Regions from separate parts of the Paenibacillus vulneris genome, predicted to be linked through region 1. Evidence: riboswitches for the same ligand, from Rfam matches in the RefSeq annotation. Region 1 holds a riboswitch; each other region holds the start of a gene.
The links. Region 1 has a riboswitch for cyclic di-AMP ahead of ABEA66_RS23245 (CAP domain-containing protein). Riboswitches for the same ligand answer to the same signal wherever they lie in the genome.
Positions count from the first base shown of each region.

Region 2: it holds a riboswitch for cyclic di-AMP, as region 1 does, so the genes downstream of both, ABEA66_RS28630 (resuscitation-promoting factor) here and ABEA66_RS23245 (CAP domain-containing protein) in region 1, are expected to answer to the same signal.
Region 3: it holds a riboswitch for cyclic di-AMP, as region 1 does, so the genes downstream of both, ABEA66_RS10790 (KamA family radical SAM protein) here and ABEA66_RS23245 (CAP domain-containing protein) in region 1, are expected to answer to the same signal.
Region 4: it holds a riboswitch for cyclic di-AMP, as region 1 does, so the genes downstream of both, ABEA66_RS04335 (C40 family peptidase) here and ABEA66_RS23245 (CAP domain-containing protein) in region 1, are expected to answer to the same signal.

Region 1 covers NZ_BAABJG010000027.1:75,579-79,297, forward strand. Annotated here, with positions in the region: gene ABEA66_RS23240 (SPW repeat domain-containing protein) at 1-298, opposite strand, end outside; gene ABEA66_RS23245 (CAP domain-containing protein) at 469-1,356, opposite strand; cyclic di-AMP (ydaO/yuaA leader) riboswitch at 1,365-1,499, opposite strand; gene ABEA66_RS23250 (response regulator) at 1,877-3,469, shown strand; gene ABEA66_RS23255 (cache domain-containing sensor histidine kinase) at 3,466-3,719, shown strand, end outside.
Region 2 covers NZ_BAABJG010000037.1:47,630-51,348, forward strand. Annotated here, with positions in the region: gene ABEA66_RS28630 (resuscitation-promoting factor) at 1-1,094, opposite strand, end outside; cyclic di-AMP (ydaO/yuaA leader) riboswitch at 1,507-1,702, opposite strand; gene ABEA66_RS28635 (TatD family hydrolase) at 1,927-2,694, opposite strand; gene ABEA66_RS28640 (HD domain-containing protein) at 2,758-3,719, opposite strand, start outside.
Region 3 covers NZ_BAABJG010000010.1:136,777-140,495, forward strand. Annotated here, with positions in the region: gene ABEA66_RS10785 (SDR family oxidoreductase) at 1-150, shown strand, start outside; gene ABEA66_RS10790 (KamA family radical SAM protein) at 281-1,453, opposite strand; cyclic di-AMP (ydaO/yuaA leader) riboswitch at 1,802-1,939, opposite strand; gene ABEA66_RS10795 (hypothetical protein) at 2,091-3,719, opposite strand, start outside.
Region 4 covers NZ_BAABJG010000004.1:30,933-34,651, reverse strand. Annotated here, with positions in the region: gene ABEA66_RS04345 (DoxX family membrane protein) at 1-365, opposite strand, end outside; gene ABEA66_RS04340 (NADPH-dependent FMN reductase) at 588-1,133, shown strand; gene ABEA66_RS04335 (C40 family peptidase) at 1,329-1,799, opposite strand; cyclic di-AMP (ydaO/yuaA leader) riboswitch at 1,805-1,942, opposite strand; gene ABEA66_RS04330 (hypothetical protein) at 2,393-3,208, opposite strand; gene ABEA66_RS04325 (M1 family metallopeptidase) at 3,224-3,719, opposite strand, start outside.

The DNA.
Region 1 (3,719 bases):
AATAATTCAGCATGACGCTTGTAATGCCAAGTACGACGTAGATGACATATTCCCCCAGGCCCGTTAAGTAAGCGAAGGGAAAAATAACAAACCAAATGCCGGCCAACAGCGAAATCCAATTCAGCCATGAATTCCAGCCCGATGCTTTGAAAATGAAAGCCAGAAGCGACGCGATGAATTGAAGGGAACCAAAGACAACACTGGTGATAACGGCGCTTTCGTGAGTCAAATCAATCCAATGAGGGCCAAAGACAAACAAGAGACCAATCAACGCAGCCAACAAATTTTTAACCGCCATGATTACACCTCCCGAAAATTGAGATAAGCCATCAACACCTCATAAGGGGTCTATTCTATGTATATGCAAGCGGTTTCAAAATGGTTCGGCGCTTGGCAAAAAAAAGATCTCTATGTACGGCAAAGCCCCCGGTGCATGAAGCGCCGAGGGCTGTGAAATCCTAAGAAATATTAGTTCGCGATAAATTCTTGTACCCATTCGCCGTTGTAGTAAGCAACACCGATTTTGGTGTAGTTAGGGCTCATGATGTTTTGACGGTGACCAGCGCTGTTCATCCAAGCGTTCATAACCTCTTCAGGGTTACGTTGGCCTTTGGCGATGTTTTCACCTGCATAGGTGTAGCTGATTCCGTATTGCTTCATCATGTCAAACGGAGAACCGTACGTTGGGGAAGTATGGTCAAAGTAGTTGTTGCTGTACATGTCCTTAGCTTTATCCATGGCCATATTCGCCAATTTGCTGTCGGAAGTCAATGCAGGAAGACCTGCTTTGGCACGCTCTTGGTTCACCAAAGTAACGACTTGGTCCGCGAAGGCGGATTGAGAATCCGTTACAGCTTCTTGGGAACCGCTGTTATTTTCTGTTCCGCTGCCATTGTTCGTAGTGCCGTTCTCGGTAGTTCCGCTGCCATTATCGGTAGTTCCGCTGTTATCTGCAGTACCGCTACCGTTATCGGAGCCGTTATCTACAGTGCCGGAACCGGAGCCGGAGTCCGTATTGCCGGTAGTACCTTGGTCCTGACCTTGACCAGGGTTGCAATTAAAGTTCATGTTAGGGAAGTTTTTCCAGATGATTCCTGCCAGCCCTTGGTTATTACCGGAGCCAATCGTTTGCCATTTTCCTTCTTGACCTTTCAACAAGGAATTCAAATCAATATTTCCTAGATTCTGACCTTGGCCTTGCAGCAAGGAATTCAGATCGATTCCGTACTGTTGAGTGATTTGAGACAAATCGCCAGCAGACACAGTATTCGCCGGTGCGGCGGAAACGGCGCTAACGCCGATGATTGGGCTAAGGGCCAGTACACCTGTCAATACAACTTTCTTGAAACGGTTCAACAACAAAATCCTCTCCTTTTCGCGGCCTGCGAGGTTAGCTGACGGATTCGGGTCAAAGAGCAAGCACCCTGCCGCAAGACGCGGCTTCACCCCATGGAATGGGTCCCCCGTGCTTTCATAGAAAGCTTCGGCCTGATAGTTTTGTTTGTTTGCTCATGCCCGGTTCGTTGTGCATCCTGCCGGGCTCTCTTGAGCCACTTCATTGTAGCACGTGCCTATACAGATTTCACGGCACAAAGTCTTCCAACATTGGGCGATAGAAACAACAGCAGCTTCCTTACGATTGAAGAAAGCCGCTTTGTTTTTATACTGAAGGCCAAAGCAGACAGGCCGCATCTATTAGAAAAAATAGAACTGATATCTTCGAATTTGTCCTGCTTTAATACGTGAAATGAAAGAGTTGCGAAGCTCAACAGCATTTTATACTTTTTTACAAGATTACTGTATAGGTGCTCCGAAATCGATATGCTATGATGAGATCACTATTGGATTGTAAGCGTCTTCTTGGGAGGGATAGCGGATGCATCCATCGCAATTGTTAACCGTGTTAGTGGTAGACGATGAACTGCCGTTAAGAGAGGAGCTTCGGCTCTTTCCATGGCACAACAGCCTTGCCGAGCTTGTAGGGGAAGCGGAAAACGGTGAAGAAGCAATGGAGCTGTGCCGTAAGCTCAGACCCGATGTGGTGATTACAGATATTACGATGCCCGTTATGGATGGTATGGACTTATTTCGGCGGATCAAGCAGGAGTTTCCGCTGACGCAGGTTGTGCTCTTGACCTGTCATAGTGATTTTGCCTATGCCAAGGAAGCATTGAAGCTGGGGGCTTTAGAATATTTGATCAAAGTATCCCTGCTGGATACGGAACTGGAGCATGTGCTGAATAAAGCCCGTGAAGCTATTCAGCGGGAGTACAATTATAGGCGCAATGAAATAGACAGGCAGCGCTGGGAGCTGACAAGACTGTTAAGCAGCACAGGCAAAGAACCAAAACGGGTGGAAGCGATAGATGCCATTTTAAAAAGCTGGGGCGTCTTATGGCCAATAAGGATTATCCGTCTGCATGTCAGTGTCCGGCCGCAGGAGGAAATGTTCGCCCATCATGAGCTCCAGTCTTTGTTAAGTGAGCGGGAGCTTACCGATGACCGTGACAATCCGTGCTGGCGTTGGATAACGCTTGGACCGACGGATTATATATGGATCCAGCGGGCTGCCCCAGAAACAGGGACGACCATACTGCTCTCAACCAGGCAGTGGTTGGAGCGGCTTCAATCCGCCATCGATGTGCGGGCCTCTTATTTAAGTGAAGCCGTAAGCCTCTATGCCGTCATTGGGCCTAGCATTTCATCCGCGGTTGACTTGCTGTCTGCCATTGAGCTTACCAAGCTGCCAGCCGCGGCTGTTTTCTATGATACAGGGGGGGCTGTTTATGAAATGTCAGCGGCTTCAGGAACGATCCGGCCATCCATCAGACGATCGGCTGTAGATGGAACTCTATCCAATGCGTTAAATTTTGAAATGCTGACGGAGCTTATGAGACAGACAGCGGCCGATAAGGCGCTGTTAATCGAATTTTGCCAAGGGCGGCTAACGGAATGGGTGAATCAAGTAAGGCCTGAGCCCGCTGGCTTAAAGTCGTGGCTGATCTCCAACCGGAAAGAATGGATGGGGGAGCGAGATAATGCTCAACAGCAGGAGCTTATCCAGAAGCTGCAAGCATCAAGAACGGCTTCGGAGCTCCTATCGATGGTCATTCGGGAGGTGGAAAACCGGGGGAAGCTGAAGTATCGCAAAGAAGTGGCACAAGCGATACAGCTCATCTCCAATCATATCGCAGAACCGATTACATTAACGTGGGCCGCGGAACGGGTAGGGCTCAGTTCCTTTTACTTAAGCAGATTATTCCGTGAAGAGGTAGGCGAGTCGTTCAATGAATATGTGACGATGAAGCGAATCGACAAAGCCATTCATCTGTTACAAACAACAAGCCTGAAAGTATATGAGGTTGCCGAGCAAGTGGGGATTCCGAGCTATCGCTATTTTTCTGTGCTTTTCCGCAGCCGGACTGGCGTTTCTCCAACGGAATATAAGAAAGGCGGTGCCGGGGAATGAAACGATTGTTGAAATGGTTTCGAAGCAGAAGCATAGCGACGAAGCATTCGTTGTTTCTTTTTAGCGGCACCCTGGTGCTGTTCGGGCTGCTGGCTTGGAACAGTTTACACGATGCGGAGCAGCTGTTCCGGAAGCAGGTGCTGTCCGACGCGCAGGTGATAATTGACCGCACGAACCTTTATATGGACGCCTATCTGGACAATGTTCAAAACATTCTTCTCCTGCTTTCGGCACGGGAGGATCTGTTCGA
Region 2 (3,719 bases), on a different contig from region 1:
CCGCGCTTCAAGCCAAATCGGTTGGCATAATCGTTGCTGTCAAAATACACATCGATAATGTTTCCTTTGACTGCACTTCCGGTATCCTCCGCTCTGCGGAATCCAAGCCCGTCAATATAAACCCACCAGCCCAGCGGAACCACCTTGGGATCCACTGCAATTGTGCGACCTTCCGTTACTCTCGTGCCTGTAGACGTAAGTCCGTACTGCGGATGCTCTGTGCTCTTTCCTGTCGAAGCAGCGCCCGCTGAATAAGCGGTCAATGTCACATTGTTAATGACCTGCTTGACGCCGAAGGAAACTCCGCCTTTTGTTACTTCCTGTAGATTTGGCGATGATGCTGATAATACAACAACCGGATTTTTGGTGCCTACCGCGACAATTTTATTGACGCTCTCTGATTGAACCTTTTGGTCCACTACTTCTTCGGATACAAGCTTACCGTCTTCGTACATCTTTTCCTTTTTCTTCACAACCAGGCCTTCCTGGCCTTCCTGCACCACTTGCTCCTTGCCTTTTACCAATTGAGGGTCGTTCTTTTTCACAACGTCATAGGCTATCTTTTCTTGAACCTCTTCAACCTCTTTGGTTACCCGTACGATTTGAATCTCACCGCTGTCAGGCAGATCGGCATCCACGACAGGGGTTACCTTGTCAAGCTCTCCTACCTGAACCTGTAAATCATTCAATGCGCCGCCCACCGTCTTTTGCACCGTGTACAGCGTCTTCGTTTCTCCGTCAGCCGTCAGCTGAATCGGCCTTGCATGCTCGATCGTAATCCGGTCCCCGGATTTTACTTTCGAATCCAGCGCTGCAGAGAGACGATCATGCTCTCCTACAGTGACGCCTTGCTCATCCAGTAAATGCTTCAAATCCCATTGCTTGGTGTAAACAATGGTTTCTTCTCCGTTCACGACTACGGTCACCTTCTTGGTAGCCGTACCGTATAACATTAATAAAAACATGAAAGTCAACGCGAATGAAATAATTGCTATGATCGATATCAAACGCAAGTTTTCATGCCTCCATCGCAATGCGAAGGACATGCTGGATGATCGTCTTACATGGGTTTGCTCGTGTTGAATAGCTCCCACTAGTTCGGTCCTCCTTCAAAGCCCCGCCGTCGAGTGTTACGCATGATTGATCTGACGCGACTATGGTTAAGTTTTGCAATCTGTTGGTTAATAAAGAACAACGCCTAACGACGTTCTTTCACCCAGGAACAACCTCCATGATCGTTGAGTAAACGTATCCTGGAAGCACTGAAGGTTTCACGAACACTCATTCTGCTCGAAAAAGCTTCTCCTGTGCGGTCAACTAAGGGCTGCAACTAGCAATCCATATCGTTTCTCCTGCGTGCGGCCAGCACCTCCTCTTGGCTGTAGGTAATGATTATGTTGTCGGATAGTTATCACAATGACGGGAGAACAAAAAAAGTCACGGAAAGAGGACTCTTCCCGTGACTTTAGGTTATTTCATCAGTAATGAAATAAAGCACACGACAATCATACCTCTCTCTTAACGCTTACGAGGTTAGCTGACGGATTCGGACTTGAGAGTCGCCCTACTTGGATCCGGGTAAACAAACATCTACCCATCCAAGACTCACCCCAGAAAATGTGACCTTAGCCTTATTTTCAAATCAAGACTGGCCTTTTGCGGTTCCCCCGTTTCCCTTACGGAAACTCAGCGATAATGGAAAATTGGTAATCGTATTAAGTTAATATTGAGTTTACGCTGTCGGATATAAAGTTGTAAAGTATACAAACTCGGCAAAAAAGGTCCGTTTTTGTTCAATTCCGATTTTTTTGATCGATTTCTTGAGCATAACCCATGTATTTCTCAACTTGACGTATTTTTTGGATTGTTTTTCTCTCGTTTTCACGTTTTCGACGAAAATAGGGCTGTCCCAACCCCCCTTTTATTTCACCGTAATCCGAACAATGTAACTGCATTTTTCGTAGTCGCGTGAGCCAGCTCCTCCAGGGTTAACCCCTTGATTTGTGCAGCGGTTTCTGCGACTAATTTCACATATGCGGTTTCATTTCTTTTCCCTCGATAGGGGTGCGGAGTCAAATAAGGCGCGTCGGTTTCAACCAATAAACGGTCCAGCGGAACTTTCTCCAGCACCTCTTTGGGCTGCTTGGCATTTTTGAATGTGACAGGGCCGCCGAAGGAGATGTAAAAGTTCATATCGAGGCACATCTTGGCCGTCTCCCAGCTGCCGGAGAAGCAATGCATGACACCGCCGACCTCCGAAGCCTTCTCTTCTCGAAGAACCCGGATAATGTCTTGGTGTGCGTCCCGGTTATGGATCACGATAGGCATACCCAGCTTGCGGGCCAGACGGATTTGTTCCCGAAATACTCGATCCTGTACATCCTTGGGAGAGGTATCCCAATAATAATCCAAGCCTATCTCTCCGATGGCCACCACCTTCTCGTGCTTGCACAGCTCTTCGATCCATTCCAGATCGCCCGGCATCATATCTTTGGCATCTTGGGGATGCCATCCGACGGTTGAATAAATAAAGTCATATTGCTCGGCAAGCGCAATCGAGGTAGGGATCGTTTCGCGATTAAATCCGACATTGATGATTCGACTGATTCCGCTTTCTAATGCCCGTTGGATAACCTCATGTCGATCGTCATCGAATTGAGGGGCGTTCAAATGGGTGTGCGTGTCTATCAGCATAGCGGCAATTAACTCCTTCATATGTAAGTTCAATTTGGTCCTTGCAGTTCGATAGACGAGCTTTTATTCCATGCCAAGCAGCTTGCGGTGCTCCGGATGAATGGAGCCCGGATCAGCGGATAAGAGCTCCTCCGGGAAATACAGATGGTATTTCCCCATATGAATACCGCTGATGGACCGGACAATTTCCGACTTGCGCGAAATTTCCGTCAACGTATGCTTTTGGTCCAGCAGCAAAATCGGCAATTTTTCGTCATGGACTCCCGGCCGATACACATCATACGAAAGATCCGACGGAAAATCAATTTCGAGGTAGAAGGACGGATCCAGATTCAGAGCCCGCATCGTATCGCGCAGCCGCTCTATTTGAAGCGCGTCGATCCTCTCCAGCATGACATACTTAAACAGTTTGCGGTTAAGGAAGCGAGAGCACAAGTCAACCAGAATGGCATCCTGCTCGTTGGTCCACTGCATCAGCACCGTCTGCATAAAGGCTTCATCGAGCAAATGGAACTCTTGTATGGACAATGTCCCCCGGAACAGGTTTAAGAGCGGCGGCAGCATAAACGAGAAAGAATAGTTTTCTTCATATAACTGTTTCGCTCTTTCAAAAATTTTATGCAGAATAACCTCCGCGCTGCGGGTAACAGGATGAAAGTATACCTGCCAATACATCTGGTACCGGGACATCAAGTAATCCTCGACAGCATGCATGCCGCTCTCTTTCACGACAATGTGGCCTTGAAACGGTCTCATCACCCGCAGAATGCGTTCCAGGTCGAACGTCCCGTAATTGACACCGGTATAATAGGCGTCGCGGAGCAAGTAGTCCATCCGATCTGCATCCAGCTGGCTCGAGACGAGGCTGACGACGATTTCCTGCTTGTACGTTTTGGCGATAACCCCAGCCACCCTTTGTGGAAAAGTGGGGGATACGCGCTTAAGCACCTTGTTCACTTCGGTATCTCCAAGAACGATCCGGCAGGACCATTCCTCGTGATGGGTCCCGAACGTTTTTTCAATCG
Region 3 (3,719 bases), on a different contig from region 1:
ATTTATCCCGCGCTCGAGAAATTGGGGAGTCAGGAATGGAACCAACTTGACCCTAACGACATTGCCAAAACGATATTGTTTGCAATCCAGCAGCCGACTAACGTGACAATTAACGAGTTGATTGTCCGCCCCACATCGCAAAGCTTATAAAACGGTGCCGCCCAACTTCCATTAGTGGTGAAGTTGGGCGGCGATTTCATTACTACATAATTTTTAATTACGTGAAACAAAAAAAGGCATCCATGGCAGGATGCCTTCCTTCTACGTTTCCCCCTATAAATCAACTGCTCAAGCTTCTCCCCCGCGGCATGTCGGGAAGCTCATTTACAGAGACAATAGCCTCTGATTTTTTCTTGGGCCGCTTCCAATACTGCTCGTTTCCGGGCAAATCATCGAACCAGGCTGCATCCTTGGGGCAGTCCATTATCATGAATTTGCCGTATTGATCCTCGCGGGACTGATGATATTTTAAATAAGCCTTGCCGTTCTCTATCGCCAAAATCTCGATTTTTCCGGACGTGTGGCTCATGGATAACCGGATTCTTTTTCCCAAGCCGGAGGTTCTTGCTTTAGCCTGCTCGACAATCCGGTACACCTCCTGCAGCGAGAGGACAAAATCGCGATTCCCGGCAACGGGACGATTAATAAAGAAATAATAAGGAGTCACGCCTGCCCACGAGAGCTTGTCAAGCAGCTCGGCCAAGACGGCCGGGTTATCATTGATTCCTTTAAGAATCGGCGTTTGATTGACGACGATAGCGCCCGCCTGATGCAGCGCCTCGAAGCCCCGCTTGGCTTCAGGTGTGATCTCGCGAGGATGGTTAATATGAGCCATAACATAAATGCGCTTGTCGGCTGTGGAATATTGGCGAATGGTATCAAGCAACGCCTCATCCTCATAAATTCGCATCGGATTAAACACGGGGATTTTGGAGCCCAGCCGTATAATTTGCACATGCTCGATGGCTCTTAGCCGTTCCAGGATAGAGGCAAGCTTAGGCGTAGCAAGAATCAAGCTGTCGCCGCCCGTTAGCAGCACATTGTTGATTTCGGGGTGGGCGGCGATATAGTCCAGGCCCGGATTGACGTCGGACAGCGCTTCCTTGACATCGTTGCGAAACAACCGTTTGCGGAAGCAGTACCGGCAATAGGCACCGCACACCTCCGATACGATGAGCAGCGCCGTCGTCTTATACTTATGCTGGCACCCGGGGACCACATAGTTCGTATCCTCGTCGGATGCATCCCAACGGCCGTATTCGGACAATTCCCCTTCATTCGGAATGACCAGCTTTTTGATAGGATCGCTCGGGTCGCTCCAGTCTATCAGCTTCAGGTAATAATCGTTCACGCGAAACACGAACTTATCCGTTATTTGCTGCAGTTTCTTTCTATCCTGCTCCGGGATTTCCGTGATTTTGTTAATATCGGTAATATATTTCGGTTGCGGCATGGGGGATCCTCCTTGAATTGACAGATTGTTTAGGCTGCAGTGCACCTGCTTTCCTGCGGGCTTGGCTTCCTCCTTACTCTTTTCCCTGTACTAACTGAATGTCTGGCAGCATCCCTCCCTCGCTCTTAATATGAAAATTGTTTTTTTGCCATAATAAGTAAAATTTTATAATTATTGGTTTAGATAACAACAAAAAGACCCGAGCAGCAACAGGGCCTTTGTACTTTAGACTGCTTGCATGCAGTCCGGTACAACGCCGACTATCGCTCAATTCGGGTCCATTCAGCCAAAATAAAAAGACCCGAAACCACGGGTCAATGAATGCAATACAGCATGCATAAAAATTCAATTTGACCCATCCACTGCTGACGAGGTTAGCTGCCGGGCTCGGGAAAGATGGTTCCCTACATGCAAATCATGATTCGCCCCAAAAAGTGGTTCCCCCGCTTTCCGATGAATAAACCGGAAATTAAGCGTATTCTTATCATACACTACGGTCAAGGTTGAGTCAAATTGTATCAGGAGAATTTTGGGATCCCAACGGCTTCATTGCTCTCTCAGTACAATACCCCACAGGGTACATTGCCCTAATGAAAAGAGGCAGCCCCGGCGATCGGGACTACCTCTAATGTACCGTTTAGTTCAACGTCTTCAAAAACCGCTTGGCCTGGCCGCCCGGCGTTTCGAATAACTCATACACATTGACCGATATCGGGAATTCGAACTGCTCGCTCTGAATATTATTCGTTACAATATTTTGAATGCCGCTGACCAGCCTCTGCGCTCCGGTAAAGCTTCCATCCGCCGTTCCCAGCACACGGCCCAGCTTGTCGACGACCTCAAAATGCAGCTTGGAGAAATTGGAATCGACCACCACATTTTCCGCCTGCTTGATCTCCAGCTCCAGCTTCATTTTATAGGAGTATGAGCTGTTGGTAGCCAGGTAGTTCGTGCCTACCGTGGAATTAACCAGCCTGATGTCAAAAGGATACAGCTGCATCGTATCGGAATCCGTCTCCTTCTGCAGCGCCGTTTGTACGGAAGCGACAGCGACTTTGTACGGAGCCGCCGTCTGGCTGTCGAGCAGCCTCAAGACAAGCCCCTCTCCCGCTTCGGTTTGCGGCACGTTAAACGCATAGCTTACGACATAGCTCAACCCCGGATTCATTGAAGCGGATACCTCCGTCTGGCGAACACCGGAATAGGCTGCACCGCCGCTGCCCACAAGCTCCGCATCAAAGGCGGGTGTCGGTATCGGCTTATCGCTTGTGCTGGTAAGGATAAACTTACCGACCGCCGTTTTGTAGCCTTCTCCCGGATTCTGGGTCATATGAAGCTCCATCAGCGACACCTGCGTATGATCCAGAATTTTGGAGAGAGGATCTACCGCGATCGGCGTCCCCATAGCATAAGCCGATGACACAGCGGAACCGGCTTGATTCCCGTAAGGCAGCGAGACGGCCACTCTGCCGATGTCGATAGCGACTCCCGCTTTCCCGCTTGTTCCGGAAGCTTGAGAGCCGCTTGCCTGAGAGCTTGCAGGCAGGAACAGGTCGGTTGTCATCACGAGCAGCCGGGCCGGATTTACATTGCTTTCGAGCGGAATCGCAAAATGAATATATTGCTTCTCCCCGGGCTCCAGCCCGACCGCATCCTTTTCCGTCCTTACGCCGGTGTACGTCTTCTCTGCACGCGCATCGATTCGAAAATCAGGAATCGTTTCCCGCCCTCCGGCTGGATTCTCAGCCAAAAGCGTAACGACCGCTACGGGCCCTTTCTCCGTATTCTGTCTCTCATAACCGACCGGCGTATAGGTCAGGTCGGAGTTGATTCCAGGGATAGAGAAGGCTGTTCCCCACGCTAGTTCCTTGCCGGGAAGCGCGCTCCCGGTTGACGGGTACCATACTTCCGAGCCAAGCGGAAGACTCAGTAAGACGGTCTCCGCCTTAGGATAAGCATAAGGATCGACCTTCACAAAGGACAGTCCGGCAAGCTTCATTGAAGCCTTGCTGTCCACCGTGCTCATGTAGACCAGCTCGCCAATCTCCATAGGCTTGAGCGCCTTCTTGTTATCCGAGCTGGCATCCAGCGTGTATTCGACGCCATCCTGCGTCTGTACCCGAAGCTCGTAATCCGGTATACGCTGCTTCGCGGAGGCTCCGTTATACAGCCGCACGGTAACGGCAATACGGCTGCCGTCCGGCGTAGACTCTACGGAGACGCTTTTTACAGCAGCCTGGATCGCCTCCGTCAAATGGTTGCTTAC
Region 4 (3,719 bases), on a different contig from region 1:
AAGGCTGCGATGCCGGTTAACAGACCCAGGATCAATCCGAGTCCTACGAGCAGCTCGCCGAAGGCGACAACGAATCCGAACACCTTGGCATTCGGCAGTACGAAGTGCTCCAGAAAGCCCGCATACCAGCCGGTAACATCCTTGCCGGCCTCGGCTTTGGCCAATGCCCCCTTGATAAATCCTGTTAGAGCGGTTCCCGCTTTATCGCCGGTCCATGCAGGGTTCGTTATTTTTCCCCACCCGGATGTAACCCAAGTGTAGCCGACATAGAGGCGAATGATTAACCAAATCACACCTGCCCGGGTGCTGCTGAATAAAAAATGGGAAACGGGATTCTCGGGTATTACGATTTCGTGCTTGCTCATGGAATAACCTCCTCAATGTAAAACCGTTCGCTGTGGGATATATTGGATGGCTTTATTGTAGCTGGAGCTCGAATAATTATATGTGATATTTATCACAAGATGCCTGAGAATGTATTATTTCCATCATCATGGCTGTAGCATCCAAGAAGTTCCAGGGCTTATAAGGCTTTCCTTACTCCGGTAGGTTATAATCGTATCATGACGAAAAGGAGGAGGAGCAGAATGAGAATCGTAACGATTTCCGGCAGCTTGCGCAAGGAATCCTCTAATACAAGGCTGCTGCAGGCCGCAGAGGCTTTGGTGCCGGAGGGGATGGAGCTGGTTAGCTTTGAGGGGATAGGGGATCTCCCGCATTTTAATCCCGACTTGGATGGAGATGCTCCACCGGCTTCGGTAGCTGTATGGCGAAAGACGCTGCAAGCGGCAGATGGAGTGATGATCTGTACGCCGGAATATGCGAATGGAGTGCCCGGCGTTCTGAAGAACGCGTTGGATTGGCTGGTCTCGTCGGGAGAGCTGATGAATAAACCGACGGCCGCCATAAGCGCTTCCCCGCTAGCGACAGGAGGGAAGGTGGCTCATGCTTCCCTGATGCTGACTTTAGGCATGCTAACCGCTCACCTGTTCGAAGGAGGACAGCTGTCGATTCCACTCGTATCCAAAAAGATCAACGATCGGGGCGAATGGACGGATGCGGAAGCGGCTGAGGAGATAAGGCGATTGCTTGTAAGGATGTCGGATGCGGTACTGAAGCGGGGAAGCGAGTGAAGGATTCCTTTCGAGACGTGAGTCTCTAGGTTTACTCACCTGGTCGAAATTGGAAGGGCGAGAAAACGGGTTCAAGTGGAACTTTTTCGGGTAACCAATCGTATAGAAGAAAGAGAGCCCTGCAGGCTTGTCCGGACGCTGGAGACGTAACGGAGGCAAACGCTGAGGGCTTCAAAAAATAGTTGCGCGATGCTTCTATTTGCTGTCGGTCATCACAGCTTGGTACTGCTCTTCCGACAGGATGCGTTTCGCTGTGACAAAACGCTTGGCGTAGTAGGAATCGCTAAGCTTGGTCACGGTAACGCCTTTGTTTGTGGCGGAATGGTAGAACTTTCCGTCACCAACATAAATACCGACATGTGAGATTCCTTTGCCATCCGTGTTATAGAACACAAGATCGCCTGGGCGTAGCTCATCTTGGGACACCGTTGTACCGATCGCTGCTTGTCCTTTAGACGTATGAGGCAAATCGATATCGAATTTTGCGAAGACGAAGGAAGTGTAGCCGGAGCAATCAAAGCCTTTTGCTGTGGTGCCCGCCCATTTATAAGGCGCTCCCAGCTCTTCGTTCACGGCTTGACTTAGCGGCGTTTCCGCAAAAGCGCTTCCTACTTGAATGCTGCAAAACAGTGCCACAGAAACGGCAAAACCAAAAAACTTTTTCAAAGGAAATTTTCCCCTTCCGATGCCTACGAGGTTAGCTTAAGGGTTCGGTTGAAGGCTCCCTATGATCACTCTGTTGCGAGATCAATTCACCCGGGTATTTGGATCCCCCGTTTTCCGCTGTGGAAATTCGGCAATATGTACGTTATTTTTGTTACGACTACAACAATTCGATCAAATATGCAGTTTTCCTCCCGCTGTCATAAAAAGTTCACAATTATAAAGGTTTTTTTGCTATATTTCTCGAAATTTCTAAAAAAGCAGTAGATGAAAAGGTTTACAATGAAAAATCATTGGGAGGAAACGGGGCGTTTCCATCCATATTTCGACAAAATGCTGAGTCGTTTGACATGGGCGTCGTCCAAATCGTGGAACATTACTGTCTGTAGTGAGGTTGCCCGATTTAACGGGCTATTGACTTTATGGATAAAATCTGTTATCTCACATCGGGTGGCATGAATTGGGATGTAACCCTGAACCCTGTAACACGAAAAAACCGTCGCAGCTTCCAAGGGGAAGCGGACGGTTTTTTTGATGTTTTTTAAAATTTAGCGGGTCCGTTTGTTTCTCTCTGCCGGTCAGGACATCGGGGGAAGCTATTCGCTTTTGGCGGACCAAAGCGCGTATTGAGCCGTGATCTCCCACATTTTGCAGAACATATGGATGAAGCGGTAGGCTTGAAAGCCGAGAAGAGCAAGGAATCCGGCCCATATCATGGTGGATGTCACGACGGCGGCGGTAATAAGAAGGCCGATCAGTGCGACCGTGACAGCGATCAACAGGGCAGGAAGAACGTTGCGCAGCAGGAGGGATACGGAGAATAAGGATGACTTTCCGCATACTTTCCCGAATTGCAGATACATAAACAGCGTCTGCAGAATAAACATGTAGGCCAGATAGGCGCCGAGCCAAGGCAGCAATTCCTGCGCAGCCGCATACAGTGTTGCTTGCTTGCTGTACAGCTGGGCTGCTTTGGGGATCAGCCAGTACAGCGGGCCGAGCTGCAGCGCCATTTGGGCCAGATAGTAGCCGAAGAACGGTAAGGTCAGCTCACGTATCCCTTGGACGAACCGGTAACCGGCGTTTAATTCGGTATGCTTAAGTGAGTAGTATACACCGGCGTTCAGCACCGGGGTGAGCAGCATGCGGGCCAGCAGCAGCCCGAGCCCCCACAGAAGGTAAGGCTGCACGAGGTCGGTCTTCGTCAATTGGAACTGGCCTTCGATCCAGAAGAGCTGTACCGCTTCACGGGCCTGCTCTTTGCCGGGATAGCGGCGGAGCAAGGGGAAGACGATGGAGTGGATCCATTCGAAGAGCCCGAGCCCCCACAGCAGATTATAAATAAATAGAGTGCATACGGTAAAAGGCTGGTTCCAGGTTAAGCCCAATCCTTTTTTTATTAAATTCAACATAAGCGCTTGCTCACCTCACCATGCGACCCAGCCGAACAAGGTCTCGATTAATTTGACCACACCGACATTCCAGCGAATGGATAGCTTGCTGTCCACATTAGTTTTCATAAAGCTGTTGATTCGCTTGTTTTCCAGCACGATAGAGTAATGCGGGTCGATAGAAGCGTAATCCAAAGGCGCCGTGTGATTCAGCTTGAACTGGACGTCGGCGTCGATCCCGTCCCAGGTTTTATCAATTTGCGAGCCATCGGCAAAATGGAAGCGGATGGGAATCGTAGAATAGGTTCCCCCGAACCTTTGAATACGGACCGTATTCTCATATAAGGGCTGTCCTTCCTGGACAACCTGCTTGCTGTGAATGCCGGTCACGGCGTAGTCTACCATAAGGCCGTTATAGACATATTGATCGAAGAAGGCTGCCCAGCTCGTCTTGGTCACGTCCTCCAGTACCTTCTGGAAATCGGAGGTCGTCGGATGCTTGAACTTCCAGCGCTGGAAATAGGTCTTCATC